4 regions of the Kitasatospora sp. NBC_00039 genome follow, and region 1 is predicted to be linked to each of the others. Evidence: riboswitches for the same ligand, from Rfam matches in the RefSeq annotation. Region 1 holds a riboswitch; each other region holds the start of a gene.
What was found. A riboswitch is a leader RNA that binds a small molecule or an ion and turns the genes downstream of it on or off. The one in region 1 is predicted to bind cyclic di-AMP.
Positions count from the first base shown of each region.

Region 2: another riboswitch for cyclic di-AMP. It lies ahead of OG286_RS18255 (M23 family metallopeptidase); the one in region 1 lies ahead of OG286_RS28260 (NlpC/P60 family protein).
Region 3: another riboswitch for cyclic di-AMP. It lies ahead of OG286_RS09060 (beta-glucanase); the one in region 1 lies ahead of OG286_RS28260 (NlpC/P60 family protein).
Region 4: another riboswitch for cyclic di-AMP. It lies ahead of OG286_RS08115 (transglycosylase family protein); the one in region 1 lies ahead of OG286_RS28260 (NlpC/P60 family protein).

Region 1 is NZ_CP108289.1:6,354,860-6,359,215, forward strand. It holds gene OG286_RS28255 (NlpC/P60 family protein) at 32-1,075, shown strand; cyclic di-AMP (ydaO/yuaA leader) riboswitch at 1,400-1,554, shown strand; gene OG286_RS28260 (NlpC/P60 family protein) at 1,565-2,704, shown strand; gene OG286_RS28265 (NlpC/P60 family protein) at 2,930-3,994, shown strand; gene OG286_RS28270 (hypothetical protein) at 4,129-4,356, shown strand, end outside.
Region 2 is NZ_CP108289.1:4,135,138-4,139,493, reverse strand. It holds gene OG286_RS18270 (TetR/AcrR family transcriptional regulator) at 64-633, opposite strand; gene OG286_RS18265 (alpha/beta fold hydrolase) at 803-1,633, opposite strand; gene OG286_RS18260 (YiaA/YiaB family inner membrane protein) at 1,761-2,051, opposite strand; cyclic di-AMP (ydaO/yuaA leader) riboswitch at 2,298-2,456, shown strand; gene OG286_RS18255 (M23 family metallopeptidase) at 2,469-3,329, shown strand; gene OG286_RS18250 (hypothetical protein) at 3,463-4,335, opposite strand.
Region 3 is NZ_CP108289.1:2,012,241-2,016,596, reverse strand. It holds gene OG286_RS09075 (alpha/beta hydrolase) at 1-558, shown strand, start outside; gene OG286_RS09070 (MoaF-related domain-containing protein) at 636-965, opposite strand; gene OG286_RS09065 (esterase/lipase family protein) at 1,224-2,609, shown strand; cyclic di-AMP (ydaO/yuaA leader) riboswitch at 2,846-2,959, shown strand; gene OG286_RS09060 (beta-glucanase) at 2,962-3,942, shown strand; gene OG286_RS09055 (hypothetical protein) at 3,946-4,356, opposite strand, start outside.
Region 4 is NZ_CP108289.1:1,790,165-1,794,520, reverse strand. It holds gene OG286_RS08125 (LacI family DNA-binding transcriptional regulator) at 1-310, shown strand, start outside; gene OG286_RS08120 (hypothetical protein) at 370-570, opposite strand; gene OG286_RS08115 (transglycosylase family protein) at 803-2,101, opposite strand; cyclic di-AMP (ydaO/yuaA leader) riboswitch at 2,088-2,248, opposite strand; gene OG286_RS08110 (hypothetical protein) at 2,626-4,356, shown strand, end outside.

The DNA.
Region 1 (4,356 bases):
GGTGAGTCCGTAAAAAGAAGGAGCCGGTCACTTGGCCTCCCACCGCCGTCCCAAGCAGCCGAGCCGCGCGCGGGTCTCCGTGCTCACCGCTGCCGCGGCGACCGCGGTCGCCCTCTCCGCCCAGGTCGCCGCCCACGCCGCGCCGACCCCGTCCCCCAAGAAGGAGGACGTGAAGGCGCAGATCGACCAGCTCCAGGAGGAGGCCGAGCAGGCGACCGAGAAGTACAACGGCGCCAAGGAGCGGGCCGACCAGCTCCGCAAGCAGGCCGACCAGCTCCAGGACCAGGTGGCGCGCGGCCAGGACCAGATGACCCAGCTTCAGGGCGGGCTGGCCGCGGTGGCCGGCGAGCAGTACCGCACCGGTGGCATCGACCCGTCCGTGCAGCTGATGCTCTCCTCCGACCCGTCCGGCTACCTGGACAAGGCCTCCAGCGTGCAGCAGGCCAGCTCCAGCCAGGCCGACGCGCTCAAGGGCCTCCAGGACCAGCAGCGCCGGCTGGACCAGCAGAAGACCGAGGCCGCCGCGATCCTCGCCTCGCTGGACACCACGACCAAGGACCTGAACCAGTCCAAGGCCGAGGTCAACAAGAAGCTGAAGGAGGCCCAGGACCTGCTGAACTCGCTGAGTGCGGCGGACCGGGCCGCGCTGAAGGCCGCCCAGCAGCAGGACGACCGGGCCTCGCGCGGTAGCGAGCGTGCCGACCTCGGCAGCCTGCCGCAGGCCTCCGGTCTCGCCGGGGCGGCCGTCTCCAACGCGATGAGCAAGCAGGGCTCGCCGTACGTCTGGAGCGCCACCGGGCCGAACAGCTTCGACTGCTCCGGCCTGATGGTCTGGGCGTACGGGAAGGCCGGCGTCTCGCTGCCGCGCACCTCGCAGGCGCAGGCCAACTACGGCTCGCGGGTGCCCTCGCTCGCCGAGGCCCAGCCGGGTGACCTGATCATCTACCGCGACGACCGCAGCCACGTCGGGATGTACATCGGCAACGGCATGGTGGTGCACGCGCCGCACACCGGCGATGTGGTGAAGGTGATGAAGGCCGACGCGATGAAGATCAACACCATCCGCCGGGTCTGACGGACCGACACGCCCAGGGGCCGGGATCCGGCCCTGTGATCCGCGCCACCTCCGAGCGGGGGTGGCGTCGGCGTTCCCGGCCGTATGTGAGAAATGATCAGCTCCGCGTAGGTTGCTGGTCACACCCGGTCATATTCACAAATGAACTTGGGTATTCTTCCGTCTTTTTTCTGACAAGGATTTGAACGGATCACGGTTCTGTTACTAGGGTCGTGCCTCGAACCACCGCACAGTCGATCACCCAGCCTGGGTGGCGGCGGGGGTTTACCGCCGAGTTCGTGAAGCAGCGGGACGGGTCGCAGACCGGTCCGACGGGGAGCCCAGCAGTCGGGGGCGCTGTGGAGCGGAGCCGGGGAACCATGTTCCTCCGGGGTGAATCGGCGCCAGGTCGGCCGCTGGAACGGCCGGTGAGGCGTCGTAGGGCACGCTTCCGGCCCGAACCCGTCAGCTCACCCGGTAGGCGGGCGTTGGAAGAAGGAGTCCGCCTTCGTGGCGTCCCATCGTCGTCCCAAGCCTGCCGGCCGCGCCCGGGTCTCGATCCTGACCGGTGTCGCCGCCGCTGCCGTCGCCCTCTCTGCGCAGTCCGGCGCCCACGCCGACCCGACGCCGACCAAGGACCAGGTCAAGGAGCAGGTCGACCAGCTCAACGAGCAGGCCGAGCAGGCGACCGAGAAGTACAACGGCGCCCAGGCCAAGCAGCAGGAGCTGCAGAAGCAGGTCGGCGAGCTCCAGGACCAGGTGGCCCGTCAGCAGGCCTCGGTGACCGAGGCCCAGGGCGGCCTCGCCGAGATCGCCGGCGAGCAGTACCGCAACGGCGGCATATCGTCGACCGTCCAGCTGATGCTCTCGTCCAGCCCGGACAACTTCCTGAACCAGGCTGGTGCGCTGACCCAGGCCAGCAGCACCCAGTCCGGTGCGCTGAAGGACCTCCAGGAGCAGCAGCGCAAGCTCGACCAGGACCGCAACGAGGCCCAGGCCAAGCTCGGCGAGCTGGAGACCACCACCCAGCAGCTGAAGGCCTCCAAGGAGGAGGTCCAGGGCAAGCTGGCCAAGGCCCAGGACCTGCTCAACACGCTGACCGAGCAGGAGCGCCAGGCGCTGCGCGCGGCCGAGGAGAAGGCCGCCGCCGAGGCGAAGGCCAAGGCGGACGCCGCCAAGGCCGAGGCGAAGGCCAAGGCCGACGCCGACCGCGCCTCCCGCGACAACAGCCGCACCGACCTCGGTGCGTCGTCCTCGGCGCCGGCCGCCGCCAAGCCCGCCGCGCCGGCCGCCAACGGCTCGCGCGCCGCCGCCGCGATCGCCGCCGCGGAGAGCAAGCTCGGTTCGCCGTACGTCTACGGCGCCACCGGCCCGAGCTCCTTCGACTGCTCCGGCCTCACCGGCTGGGCCTATGCGCAGGCGGGCGTCTCGCTGCCGCGCACCTCGCAGCAGCAGGCCGGTTACGGGACCAACGTCGGCACCAACATCGCCAACGCCCAGCCCGGCGACCTGATCATCTACCGTGCCGACGCCAGCCACGTCGCCCTGTACGTGGGCGGCGGCCAGGTCATCCACGCGCCGAAGCCCGGCGCGGTGGTCCGGTACGAGACCGCCACCATGCTGCCGATCTCCGCCATCGTGCGCGTCTGATCCGCATCGGCCCCGACAGGCCCGGCCTCCCCTCGTGGGAGGCCGGGCCTGCGGCTTTTCCGGCGGCTCGGGCAGATGTCCGATTGAGGGTCAAATATTTGGGTTGGGAGGGGTTTGGACTCGATCGCCCGGACTCGCTAACGTCTGCCACCGGACTCCCGCTCACGAGCCGCCCGCCCCCGGTGCGGCGGCGGGGCCGGGCCGCAGGATTGGAGCCACCGTCGCATGGCCGTGCACCGCCGTTCCCCGCTGTCAGGAGCGCACGCGCTCGCCCGTGCGCTGGTGCTGACAGCGGCGGCCACCACCGTGCTCGGCATGGCCGGTGACGGCACCGCCCAGGCCGCGCCGGGCCCGCCGGACACGCCCTCCAGCCGCACGGACGTCAAGACGCAGGTCGAGCAGCTCTACGACGAGGCCGAGCAGGCCTCGGAGAAGCACAACGCGGCGCTCGACGCCCAGCAGCGGCTCCAGCACGAGACCGGCACCCTCCAGCAGCAGGTCGCCGTCGCCCAGGACGAGCTCAACCAGCTGCGCGGCGACCTCGCCACCGTGGCCGGCGCCGAGTACCGCGGCGGCGGCATGGCGCAGACCGTCCAGCTGATGCTCTCCACCGACCCCGAGGGCTACCTCTCCCGGGCCCGCAGTCTGGACCAGGCGGCCGAGCGGCAGAACGAGACGCTGCACGAGGTGGTGGCCCGTCAGCGCCGGCTCGACCAGCGCCGCGCCGAGACCTCCGCCAAGCTCTCCGAGCTGGACCAGATCCGCCGCGCCCTGGCCGACAGCAAACAGCAGATCCAGCAGCGGCTGGCCAAGGCGCAGAAGCTGCTCAACAGCCTGGGCGCCGGCGAACGGGCCCGGATGGCCGCCCAGGACGCCCGCGAGGCCGAGCAGCGCGCCACCCGCGGCACCGACCGGCTCGACCTGGGCACCGCCCCGCCCGCCTCCGAACGCGGCGCCGCCGCGCTGGCCGCCGCCGTGAAGATGATCGGCTCGCCCTATGTGTACGGATCCACCGGGCCCCGCGCGTTCGACTGTTCCGGTCTGATGTACTGGAGCTGGCGGCAGGCCGGAGTGACCCTGCCGCGCACCTCGCAGGCCCAGGCGTACGCCGGTCAGCGGGTCAGCATCTCCGACGCGCGACCGGGAGACCTGGTGATCTTCTACCGGGACATGCACCACGTCGGCATGTACGCCGGCGGCGGGGTGATCGTGCATGCCCCGTACCCGGGTGCCAAGGTCCGGTACGAGAGCGTCAACGCGATGCCCGTCGCGGGGGTGATCCGGCTCTGAGCCGGTCCGGGCCGAGACCTTCCTCCACCGCCGCCGGGGCACGCCGCTGCACGCTGTCCCGGCGCGGTGCCCTGCTGCTCGCCGCCGGCGGGCTGGCCCAGCTCTCGCTGCCCGGGGCCGCCCCGGCGGCGCCCGTGCGGGCGGCGGCGGACCAGCAGGCCGAGGTGACGGCACTGCTGGCCGAACGCGCCCGGGCCCTGGCCGCCGGGCCGCCCGCGCTGCCGCTGGCCGAGGCGGGCTACCGCAACCTTGTACTCGGCCCGGCCGGCGCGCCGGACCGGCTGAGCGCCACCGCCGAGCTGGCCGTCCGGGTGGCCGGGCACGACGAGTACCCCGTGGTGTACCCTCGCCGGCTCGCGCTG
Region 2 (4,356 bases), 2.2 Mb from region 1:
CCGGAGCGATCCCGCTCCGGGCCCTTCGGCGTCCCCGCCGCCCCCTCGCGGGTGCGCGGCGGCTCAGGCCCCGGGCCAGTCGCGGAGGCCGTGGGTCAGCACGGCGATCAGGCGGTCCTGGGTCCCGCCGAGGTCCTCGGCGAGCTGGAACGCGCCGCCGATGGAGAGCGAGGCGAAGCCGTGGGCCACCGAGCGGACGGCGCGGGCGGCGTGGATGGCCTCCGACCCGGAGAGCCCGTACTCGCGCAGCACCGCGATGATCACGCCGACCAGTCGCGTGGCCGCCCGGGTGAGGTCGTCGTCCGGCTGCGGGGCCTGCGGGAGCGCGTTGTAGCGGTGCGGGTGCTCGGTGGCGTACGCGTGGTAGGCGCGCAGGACGGCGGCGACGGCGTCGTCCCCGCCGCGGCCGAGGGCGGCCTCGGCGAGCCGGTCGGCCAACTCCTCGGTGACCCGGACGGCGATCAGCCGCCGCAGTTCGGCCAGGCCGCCGCTGACGTGCTTGTACAGCGAGGGCGTGGCCACGCCGGCCCGCACGGCGACGGCGGCGAGGGTGAGGGCCTCCGGGCCCTGCTCGTCGATGAGGGCGAGGGCGTGGCCGACGACCTGCTCGGGGGTGAGTCCTACTCGGGGCATGGGGGCGGTTCTCCGTGGTTCGGGTTCCGGGCGTCGGGAGGTCCGGCCCGGGCTGCGGCTGCTGGACGTCGGCTGCGGCTCAGGCAGGTGCGGCTCAGGCAGGTGCGGCTCGGGCCGGTACAGCTCAGGCAGGTGCGGCTCGGGCCGGTACAGCTCAGGCAGGTGCGGCTCAGGCGGCCAGCTCGGCGAGGAACGGCAGCAGCGCGTCGGCGGTGGCCTGCGGGTGGTCGGCCATCGGGTAGTGGCCGGCGTCCTCGATCATCACCTTGCGGGCGCGCAGGGCGGCGGCCTGCCGGTCGGCGACCAGCTCCGGCTCGGGGAAGTCGGGGTCCTTGCCGCCCATGACGACCAGCGCCGGGCACTTCACGGCGGCGGTCCAGCCGACGGGCGCGGAGTCCCCGTGGAGCTGCCCGCGGGTGGCGGTCTTGCGGCCGGGCGTCCGCATCGCGGCGACCAGCCCGTCGACGTACGCGTCGAAGTCGGCCGGCTTGGCGGTGGGGTAGGCCATCTTCCGGTGGTAGAGGCCCCACACCGCGGGGGAGTGCACCAGCAGCGTGCCCATCACGGCGAATGTCGCGCGCTGCAGGGCGTTCGGCGGCAGGTTCTCGACGAAGGCGTCCAGCAGGACGATCCCGGCGACCCGCTCGGGTGCGTCCCCGGCGGCCTTGACCACGGTGGCGCCGGTGTACGAGTTGCCGGCGAGGACGGCGCGCTCGATGCCGAGGTGGTCGAGCAGGGCGAGGACGTCGGTGGCGATCGCGGCCGGCGAGTAGTCGTCCCAGGCGATCGAGGACTCGCCGAAGCCGCGCAGGTCCATCGTGATCACCCGGTGGCCGGCGGCGACCAGCAGCGGGCGCAGGTGGCGGTAGGCGGCCCGGCTGTCGAGCATCCCGGGGAGCAGGACGACGGGGGCGCCGTCGCCCTGCTCGGTGTCGTCGTAGGCGAGCCGGCCGCCGGGGACGTCGAGGTACTGGGTGGTGGGGGCGGTGGTGCCGGACATGGGGCCTCCTCGGTCCGCCGGGACGGTCATCGGCGGGTGTGCCGATAGCCATAAAGCTAAGGCTAATAGCCTTAGCCGTCAAGTGGTCGCCGGCGGCCTTGTCCGAAGGGCGGATGGCCGCAGGGCGTCAGACCCCCTCCACCTTGAACGGGTCGTGCTCGGCCAGCAGCTTCTCCAGCCGGGCCTGGTCCACCCGGGTGACGATCTCGTTGGTCTCCTGCTTGTCGCGGATCACCTTGGCCAGGGTGAACGAGGAGGTGACGGTGTAGAGCAGGCCGATCCCGAGGAAGGCCCGGGTCCAGCCGCCCACCGGGAGGTAGGCGATCCCGACCGCGAGGGTGGTGCCGGAGAGCGCGAAGGAGAGCACGGCCTGGATGTAGTACGCGGCCGTGGTGCGGGACTGCATCGGTGCGTTCATGGCGCCAGGATGGCCGCGTCCGACCGGGCCGCACATGAGTAGAAGTACTCAGGTGGGGGGTCGTTCGTTGACGTCCAATCACGTTCGGTAGTGTCAGTTGTCGTCAAACCCCCCAAAACGCCCATCAGATCACGTAGTGTTCCGGACCATGTCCTGCTGCCCCGGACGGATGGCTTGGAATCAGGGGCTCCTAGGATTAACGTTTGATAACGCAGCGCGGTCCGCAACGCCGTACCCAGACGGCACCGTGCGCCGTCGCCTAATCCCACCGACCGGCCTCCGGGCAGGTCAGGGAGCCGGGGAACCACGTTCCTTGGGGTGAATCGGCCGGGCCCAGGCCCAGCCGTAGGAGACCTTCCTGCTCCGAACCCGTCAGCTAACCCGGTAGGCGCGAAGGAAGGAAAGGAGCGCGCCTCCGTGGCGTCGACGCACTCTCCGGCACACCTGCCCGGCTCCCCCGCCGGCACCCAGCTGCTCGACCACCCGTGGCCGCCCGCCCACCCCGGCGAGTACGGCGGGCCCTCCGACGAGGCCGCCCCGCAGGCCGCCGAGGCCAACCGGCACCGGATGCCGCGTCAGACCCGTGGGACCGCGCCACTGCTCGGCGTCACCGCCGTCGCCGCCACCCTGGGCGCCACCGGCTTCGCCTCCGCGACCCCGGCCGCCGCGCCCGCCGTCGAGGCCCCCGACGAGACCCCGGTCGCCCTCGCCGCCGACCCCGGCCTCGCGCTCGCCGCCCGGATCCAGCAGCAGGCCGACAGCCAGCGCACCGCCGCCGATGAGACCGCCCGGCTCGAGGCCGCCAAGGAGGCCGAGGCCAAGCGTGCCGCGCAGCAGCAGGAGGCCAAGCGGGCCGCCGAGGAGGCCGAGAAGGCCAAGCTCGCCGCCATCAACCTGCCGGTGCGCGACTACAACCTCTCCGCCCACTACGGCCAGAGCGCCTCGTACTGGGCCCACCTGCACACCGGCCTGGACTTCGCCGCGGACACCGGCACCCCCGTCTACGCGGTCGGCCAGGGCACCGTCACCTCGGCCGGCTGGGCCGGCTCCTACGGATACCGGATCGTCGAGACGCTGCCCGACGGCACCGAGATCTGGTACTGCCACCTCTCCTCGATCATCAAGGGCTCCGGCAAGGTCGTCCCCGGCCAGCAGCTCGGCAAGGTCGGCGCCACCGGAAACGTCACCGGCCCGCACCTGCACCTGGAGGTGCGCCCCGGCGGCGGCGCCCCGGTCGACCCGGAGACCTGGTTCGAGCAGCGCGGCATCACCCCCTGAGGCACCGCGTCCCCTGAGGCGCCACACCGCCTGAGGCATCGCACCGCCTGGGACACCGCACCGCCTGGGACACCGCACCACCTGACGCACCGCGAGGAAAGGGCGCCCCCGGTCCGGGGCGCCCTTTCGCGTCTCACTCCGCCGGCAGCTGCGCCAGGTAGGCGTCGATCTCCTCCTGGCCCGGCTCCGGCGCGAGGTCCGGGAACTCCGCCACCAGCAGCCGCGGAAGCCCCGGCACCGTCCACTCGCCGATCAGGTCCAGCGCCGCCTCGGCCGCCGCCTCCTCGAACGCCCCGAAGTCCCCGGCCAGCTCGTCCGGCATCGGGCGCCCCAGCGCCGTCAGCTCCGCCAGATTGCGGTAGCTGCGCCGCATCAGGCCCTGCTCCAGCAGCAGCCGGGCACCGTCCGTGGCCATCCCGACCGAGAGCACCCGGGCCGCGCCCCAGCCGTCCTCGTCCAGCTCGTCCAGCCACCCGGCCGCCGCCAGCGCCTCGAACGCGGCCCGCCGGTCCTCCTCCGCCAGCTCCCGGAACGCCGCCAGCCACTCCCGCACCGCCGCCTCGTCGGCGACGTCCACGTCGTGCGCGCACAGCAGCACCGTGTACAGCCGGGGCCAGGTCACCAGGTCGGCCCGGCGCAGCAGCCCGGCCGCCACCTCGCCCTGCCACTCGGCCTCCGCGTGCAGCCGCTCCTGCCGCTTGGCGTTGAGCCGCTTCGTCGCCCGCTGGTGATCGATCAGCAGCCTCACCGCCTCGCCGTACGCCAGAGGGTCCTGCTCCGGCGCGGGCTGGACGTACAGGTGGAGCCGCTCGTACAGCAGCTGTTCCACGGCGCCCGAGGTCAGCTCCGGCCAGCCGTCGTGCATCCTGCTCTCGCCCAGCTCCAGCAGCGCCAGCACCGCCCGCAGCGGGGGTTCGGCCACCGGCGCGCGGCCCTCGGCCTCCGCCCAGGCGAGCAGGTCGGCGGCCTTGGTGCGCGGGGCGAGCCGCAGGTCTTCTTCTTCCACCTCCTGATTTTCGCAGGGAAT
Region 3 (4,356 bases), 4.3 Mb from region 1:
CTGGTGCGTCCCTCGCCCGCGCTGCCGCTGGACACCGAGTGCGAGGACATCCCGGGCGGCGCCCAGTCGGAGACGTACTTCACCAAGGACGTCCCGTCGGCGCTCCAGGCGAGCTACCGGGTCTCCGCCGACCCGCGGGCGTGGGGCTTCATGGGCAACTCGACCGGCGGCTACTGCGCGCTCAAGCTCGCCATGCGGCATCCGGAGGTCTTCCCGACCGCGGTCTCGCTCTCCGGCTACTACCAGGCCGCCGACGACCCGACCGTCCCCGACCTCTTCAAGGGCAGCGAGCAGCGGCGCAACGAGGCCGACCTGATGTGGCGCCTCAAGAACCTGCCGCAGCCCAAGGTGTCCGTGCTGCTGGCCGGGACCAAGGAGGGCGACGGTAACTACCGGCGCGAGACCGAGGCGTTCGTGGCCGCGGTGCAGAGCCCGATGAAGGTCTCGTACAGCATGCTGCACACCGGCGGCCACAACTTCGAGACCTGGAGCAAGCTGCTGCCGTCCTCGCTGGAGTGGCTCTCGCAGCACCTCCAGGTGCCGGGCCAGCCGGTCTGACGGGCCGCCGGTCCGGCCGGTCCGGCAGGTCCACCGGCTCAGAGCACCGGCTCAACCCACCTGCTCAGCGCACCGGCTCAGGCCACCGGCTCCAGCGTGCCCCTGTGCAGCTCGCCGACCCGGCCGCCCTCGCCCTCGTACGTCCAGAACGCACGCACCGTCAGCTTGCCGAGGTCCATCACGTGGCTGACGGTGATGCCGCTCTGCTCGGTCCAGCTGACGAAGTACAGCTCCGGGCCCACCTCGGCGACGTGCAGCGCCACGTCCTCCCACTGGCCGGCCGACTCGCCGAGGCCCTCCCAGCGCAGCCGCTTGCCGTCGGCCGAGTAGGCGTTGCGGAAGGCCGCGCCGTTGTCGACCTGGAAGAGGTAGGTGCGGCCGGCGAAGGCGGGAAGGGGCGCGGTCATGGCGGGACGGGTCCTCGTCTCTCGTCTGGGCGGTACGGCACTGCGGGTGGAGCTCCAACCTATCCGACGGGTGACCTCGGCGGCGGCCCTGCGGCCACTCCCGCCACGGCACAGACCGCCACGCCGCCCGCCCACCGGGTGTGACACCGGCACATGGGCGGCCCGGCGGCCCGGCCGTACCGTGCAGCTCCGGCCCACCGGGACGTGGGCCTGCCCCAGCCCGCCCTACGGCCCACCGGCCCGACCAGGGAGCCGCCGATGCCCGCCACCTCGCGCCTCACCACCGGACGCCCGTCCGACAGACGACCGCCCACCGCCCCGCGCCCCACCGCCCGTCGTTTGTCCGCCGCCCTCACCGCCGCCCTCACCGCCGCCCTCACCGCCGCCCTTACCGCCGCCCTCACCGCCGCCCTCACCCTCGCCGCCCTCCTCCTCGCCGCGCCCCCACCCGCATCGGCGGCCACCGCCGCCCCCGCCACCGCGTCCCTCACCCTGGAGGCCGCCTTCCCCGCCCCCGGCAACGGCTGGGCCAAGGTCGAGCGCTATCTGGACACCACCACCGGCTTCCGCGCCGAGCAGTACCCGCCCGGCGGGCGCGGTGACCAGGACGGCGCCCGCCTCACCTACTTCGGCGGCGTCCGCCAGCCCTACTCCGGGCGTTTCCTGCTCTACTCCGCCGCCGGCTGGGACACCGGCAGCCGTGCCACCCCCGTCCTGCTCGTCCACGGCGCCAACGACAACGCGGACCGCGCCTGGGCCGACCCGAGCGAGAGCGGCACCTGCGGCGCGTCCGCCTGCCCCTCCACCGGGCTCGCCCGGTACCTCGCCGGCACCGGCCGCCGCGTCTTCGCGATCGGGTTCGCCCACAAGCAGGGCGACAACCTGCTCCAGGCGCAGGCCGTCGGCGACGCGATCGCCCTGATCCGCGCCCGGCTCGGGGTGCCCCAGGTGGACGTGGTCGCGTGGAGCAAGGGCGAGGTCGCGGCCCGCGCGTACGTGTCCTCGGTGCGTCCGTCCTGGGGCCGGGCGTACGCGGGTGACGTCCGCCGTCTGGTCACCCTCGGCGGGCCGAACGGCGGCCTGGACTACGTGTACGCGCACGGCTGGGCGTTCTCGCTGGCCACCTGGCCGGCCTGTGGCGGCACCGCCAACGTGCCGTCTCCGCACCTGTCCATGGCCTGCTACGGCACTTCCACCGCCCAGCCCTGCCTCGGGGTGCTGCCCAGTGGCGGGTACGACTGCTACCCGGGCCAGCGCCAGCTGCTCGCCCGCTGGGACGCCACCTACGGGGTGGACGGCTCCGCCCAGGACTGGTGGACGACCTACTACGGCGGCCAGGGCTACTACACCTCCGGCCAGGGCATCCAGGCGGCCATCGACGCCGGCTCGCTGATCGGGCCGCTCCAGCAGGCGGGCGTCCCGGCGGCGGTCCGCACCTACCTGCTGGCCGGCGGCTCGGCCGACATCCCGGGCGTGCTCAACGAGAACCGCGGGCCCAGCGACGGCATCGTCCTCACCCGCAGCGCCCTGGACACCACCGGGGTCGGCACGGTCGGCGGCACCCGGCTGCTCACCGGGCTCAACCACCTGGAGCTGGCCTGGTCCCCGGACGCGATGAGCCAGGTGGACGGCTGGCTCGGCTGACCGGCTGACCGGCCGGCCCGCACCGGCCGAGCCCCCGTACCGTCGTTGATCGACTTCACTGTGCGCCGCGCGAGAACACCCCTCGTCGAGTTGTCGGCCCCCGGGGGGCCTGCCTAGCCTGCACAGGACGTCCGCTTCGCGGATCTCCGCCGTCGGGACGCCGAGTCCTGTCCACCCGCCGGCCGGCAACCGAGCACCACAGCGGACGGGAGCGGGGGACCCAGGTCAGTGCCCGGCCCGTGCGCTCCCCGCGCCCGGGCCGAGGCTAGGGGTGAAGCCGCTTCACAGGCGGCCGGGCAACCTCAGCCCGAACCCGACAGCTCACCTCGCAGGCGTCGCAGAGGAGACTGTCATGCAGAAGCGTGCCCGGCGCAGCGCGCCGCGCCATGCCCGCCCCACCCACCGCGGCCGCAACGCCGCCTTCGCCGTCACCGGCACGCTCGCCGTCAGCGGTGCCGGACTGCTCGGTGCCCCGGCGGTGAGCGGGGCCCAGGCGGCCGCCGCGCCGACCGTCACCCAGGACAAGCTCGGCCCGGCCACCATGGTCGCGGGCAGGTCCGCCGCCCCCTCGCCGCCGCCCGCCCCCACGGCGACCCCCTCGCTGAGCGTCACCAGCACCGCCCCCGCCACCGGCGCGCCCGTCGCGGGCAAGAAGCTCACCTGGTCAGAAGACTTCAACAGCCTCGCCCTGGGCTCCCGCTGGACCGCCGACAGGAGCAGCTCCTACCAATACGGCGATCACAATCCGAACGACAACAAGCTCGACTGGCTGAACAGGAACAACGTCATCGTCTCCGGCGGCGTCGCCACCTTCACCGCCAGGCCGGGCACGCACACGCTGGAGAACGGCAAGCAGGCCTGGGACACCGGGCTGCTCACCACCGAGTACTCCAGCGAGGGCTTCAAGGTGAAGACCGGCGACTACATCGAGACCCGGGTCAAGCTCCCGGCCGGCACCGGCGCCTGGCCGGCGCTCTGGACGTGGAACGGCACCAGCGGCACCCACGGGGAGATCGACTCCTTCGAGTACCACCCCGACAACCCGAACCTGCTGGAGCTGACCAACCACATCAACCCGGGCAACCTGTACTACACGGACGCCAAGGCGATCACGAAGGGCGGCTGGGTCACCATCGGCACACACTGCGGGGCCGGCTCGGTCGACTGGTACGTCAACGGCACCAAGGTCTTCTCGGACGGCAAGGGCGTCGGCGCCGACTGGTCGGCGTACCCGATCCTCAACCTGTCCCTGAGCGCGGGGCAGTACCACCCCGCGCCGCAGGGCACGGCTCCGATCACCTTCGCCGCGGACTACGTCCGGGTGTACCGCTAGGAGCTACGGCATGGCGGTCTGTACGACCCGGATCTCGAACGGCCGCTTGTTGTTCGCCTCGTTCCGGTCGTCGTCACTGCGCACCGCCACCCAGCCCCCGGCCAACGTACTGGGGGCCGGGACGGCGGTGGCGATCCGGACCGGGATCAGTGCCGTCGCGGTCCGGAACCTCGCCAGCCCGGCCGGGAAGGTGCAGCGCACCCGGTGGCCGTTCTGGAACGCGTAGCAGTTCTCCGGGAGGAACGGGCCCTCGGGCGTCACGCCCCCGGGCAGGGTGATCACCACGGTGAACGGCGAGGCGGTCCGGTCCGGGCCGGTGTTGAGGACGCGGGCGTGCACCGTGGTGGTGCCGCCGGGTGCGGCGGCGTCCGGGTTGATGCGGAGCACCTTCAGGTCGGAGTCGGAGGTCGCGGG
Region 4 (4,356 bases), 4.6 Mb from region 1:
GCTGCTCGACAAGGGCTGCACGGCGATCGTCTGCGGCAGCGACATGATGGCGCTCGGCGCGATCCGCGCGGTGCGCCAGCGCGGGCTCCTGGTGCCGCACGACGTCTCGGTGGTCGGCTTCGACGACTCGCCGTTGATAGCGTTCACCGAGCCGCCGCTGACCACCATCCGCCAGCCGGTCGAGGCGATGGCCACCGCGGCCGTCGACGCCCTGCTGGAGGAGGTGGGCGGGGACGCCGCCCAGCGCGGGGAGTTCATGTTCCAGCCGGAGCTGGTGATGCGCGGCTCCACGGGCGCCGGCGCCCGCTGAAGGACAACGACCGGGGCCCGGAGAGCGGATTGCTCTCCGGGCCCCGGTCGTTGCGTTGTTCAGCCGTCCTGGGCGATCGGGCGGTCCGGGCTCACCCGCCGGTCGTCGGCGGCGTCGCCGGTCCGGGTCTCCGTGCGCCGGCCCCGGGCCAGGTAGTCGCGCAGGACCAGCTCGACGGCGTCCTGCGGGTTCTTGGTACCGGCGAGCATCATCACGTCGATGGCGAGATTGGCGTCGAGCGTGACGGTGATCTGGGCCATGGAGACTCCTTCTCGGGTGCGAAGCAGCAGCATGCCCGCTGCGCGCCGATTCCACCACGGTCTTCGCCACCCCGCTCGCCGCCGTCGGCGGGCAGGCCCGGGGCGTGTCCGACGATTCGCGTCGCACGCCCGGCGGGAACGGTCGGACACGGCGCAGCCCCCGGGGAGGAGCGACCGGACTCTCCCCGGGGGCTGCGGCGTACCGGTGCGGCTCGGGAGCCGCACCTGCGGGTCAGACCCGGCCGGCGAAGTCCGGGGCCCAGTTGGCGATGGTCTGGGTGCGCACGCCCGAGCTCGGGTTGGCGGCCTCGACGTACTTGCCGTCGCCGATGTAGAGCGCGACGTGGTACACGCCGGAGTCCTGGCCGTTGTTGGACCAGAACAGCAGGTCGCCCGGCTTGAGGGCGTCCAGCGAGACGTGGGTGGAGGCGGCGGCCTGGTCGGCGGCGACGCGCGGCACGGAGATGCCCGCGGCGCGCAGCGCGGCCTGGGTCAGGCCGGAGCAGTCCCAGCCGCCGTTGCCGGTGCCGCCGTAGACGTACGCCTGACCGACCTTCGACTCGGCGAAGGCGACCGCGGCGGCCATGCTGCCGGTGGCGGCCTGCGCGGGCGCCTGGGTGCCGGCCTGGGCGGCCGGGGCCTGCGCGGCCGGGGCCTGCGCGGCCGGCTTGGCGGCGGTGGTGCCGGCGGCGGCCTGGCCGGAGTTGCCGGAGGAGCGGTTGAACCAGTCGAAGTTCTTGCCGGACTCGTCCGAGGCCTGGTCCTTGGCGCGGTCACCGAAGGTCAGGTGCTGGCCCGGGTAGATGACGTGCGGGCCGTCGGTCAGGGTGGAGCGGTTGAGCTCGTACAGCCGCTCCCAGCCGCCCTGGACGTGGTTCTTGTCGGCGATCGAGGCGAGCCAGTCGCCGGCGACCACGGTGTAGTCGTTGGAGGCGGCCTTGTCCTGCCACTTCTGCGACCAGTTGTGGCCGCCCTGCGGCTTGGCGGAGTCGGTGGAGGCCGGGGCCTGGTCGGCCTTCGGCGCGGCCGGCTTGGCGGCGGCCTGGGGCTGCGCCTGGGCGGCCGGCTTGGCGGCCGGGGCCGGGGTCTGCGCGGCGGGCTTGGCGGCGGTGGTGGTGTCGACGGCGGCGGGGGTGCCGCCCTTGGTCAGACCGGCCTGGACGGAGCAGACGGGCCAGGCGCCGGGGCCCTGGACGGCGAGCACCTTCTCGGCGATCGCGATCTGCTGGTCCTTGGTGGCGAGGTCGGCGCGGGCCGCGTACGCGGTGCCACCGAACGCGGCCCAGGTGCTGTTGGTGAACTGGAGGCCGCCGTAGAAGCCGTTGCCGGTGTTGATGCTCCAGTTGCCGGTGCTCTCGCACTGGGCGACCTTGTCCCAGGTGGCGACGGAGGCGGCGGAGGCGGTGCCGGTGGTCAGGCAGGGGACGGTGAGGCCGATGCCGACGACGCCGAGGGTGGCGATCGCGCGACGGGTACGGCCGGACAGGCGGGTGCCGTTGGTGGGCAGCATGAAGATGCGGTCCTCTCCCACGCCTGCGAGGTGAGCTGTCGGATTCGGGCTGGAGTTGCCCGGCCGCGCTGTGGACGCGGCTTCACCCCTAGCCCTGAACCGGTACGCGGACCGGTCCGGGGCGACTTACCTGTGGTTCCCCCGCTCCTGCCGTGGTGCGTTTCTGCGCTGCCAGCGCACCCGACGGCAGGACTCGGCGTTGCGGATGAGCTGGGTCCGTGTGGCCACGAACGGGGAGCACGTTAAGCAGACTTAAGTTCAAACCGCAAACATGTGTGATGCTCGTCACGGTTTGCGGAACGCGCGCCGTATGGCTGTCCATCATGATCAGAAATGACCGTTTTCGCGCAACGCCCGTCGGGGTCAACGCAACTGCCTATGCTTCAGAGGGTCAGGACTGACGCGGCCGTCTGGGGGAGGGCTACGCAACGATGGCCATGGACGAGGAGCCGGACGCCGGTCGGCCGGCGGAAGAGCGTCGCCGGGTGTACCGCGGGGCAAAACGGCGCAGACCGGACATCCCGCCCGCTGGCCCCCGAACTCCCGTGCGCCGCCGGACGATGCTGCGCTGGCTCGCCGTCGGCACGGTGTTCGCGGCGGTCAGCGGCGAGGAGATCCTGCGCCGCTCGCTGGGCGGCCCGGAGGCGGCGGGGACGCACCCGGACGGGACGGGCCCGGGCACGGTGGGGACGGACCCGGACGCGGCAGGGATGGACCACGGGGCGCCGCCTCCCGCCGGCACCCCGGACGGCACCCCCGCCGCACCCGGGCAGCCCGCCGCGGTGCCCACCGTCGACCAGGGCGGCCGCCGCTGGTCCGACCCGGCCGGCTGGGGCGGCAGGACACCAGGCCCGCAGAGCGCCGTCCGGATCACCGACAAGGTGCTGCTCGACACCGACGCCACCGTTGCCTCGCTGCTGGTCGAGCCGTCGGGCACGCTCACCTTCGCCGCCGACCGCACCGTCACCCTCGCCTCGGCGGGCAACGTGGAGGTCCGCGGCATCCTCGCCCTCGCCCCCGACGGCGCCGCCGTGCACACCCTGCGCTTCCCGGCCGTCGACGAGAAGCGGTTCCAGGGCGACGGCATGAAGGTGGTCGACACCGACGTCGGCCTCTGGGTCACCGGCGCCGGGTACCTGCGGCTGGACGGCGCCGCCAGGACGGCCTGGGTCCGCGCCGCCGGCGAGCTGCGGGCCGGCGACACCAGCGTCACCCTGGCCGCCCCGCCCGCCGGTTGGCAGCCCGGCGACGAACTCGCCGTCACCCCGACCGGCCCGCCGGACGAGGACGGCTTCTCCACCCGCTACGACCTCGTCCCCGTCCGGTCCGTCAGCGGATCCACCGTCACCCTGGGGGCACCGCTGAAGTACGCCCACCCGCGGGTGTCGGCCGGAGGGGGCGTCACGGTCGGTGCGGAGGTGCTCAACCTGACCCGCAGCGTCCGGGTCGAGGGCAGCGCCGCGGGCCGGGCGCACGTCCACGTCACCAGCTCCCGCCGGGCGGACGTCCGGCACGCCGCCCTGCGCTGGGTCGGCCCGCGCGCCGAGACCAAGGAGACCTGGAAGGGACCGGACGGCGCCGCGCCGGTCACCGCCCCCGTCCTCGGCCGGTACGGGCTCCACTTCCACCTGCTCGGCGACGCCGCCCGCGGCACCGTGGTCGAGGGCGTGGTGGTCCGCGACGCCGGCAACCACGCGTACGTCCCGCACGCCAGCCACGGCATCACCTTCCGCAGCTGCATCAGCCACGACACCTGGGAGGACGCCTACTGGTGGGACGGCCCGCTGGACACCCGCACCCCGCAGCGGCCGTCGGACGACATCGTCTACGAGTCCTGCGTCGCCTCCCGCACCGTGCTGGAGCCCAATCCGCGCGCCTACCGGCTGACCGGCTTCAACCTGGGCGCCGGGACCGGCGGCAAGGCGCTGGACTGCGTGGCCGTCGGCGTCCAGGGCGCCAACGGGGCGTCCGGCTTCGAGTGGCCGGAGAACAGCGAGGGGGTCTGGACCTTCCAGCGCTGCCTGGCCCACAACAACCTTCAGGACGGCATCTTCGTCTGGCTGAACGCCCAGCACCATCACGTGGTCACCGAGTTCGCGGCCTACCACAACGGCGGCTGGGGCATCGAGCACGGCGCCTACCTGAACGACTTCGACTACACCGCGAGCGTGCTGCACGGCAACGCCGCCGGGGGAGTGCTGCTGCACTCGCTCGGCCGGGAGAAGGGCAGTCTGTTCGACGGGCTGCTGATCGACGCCGCCGGACGGAGCGACTTC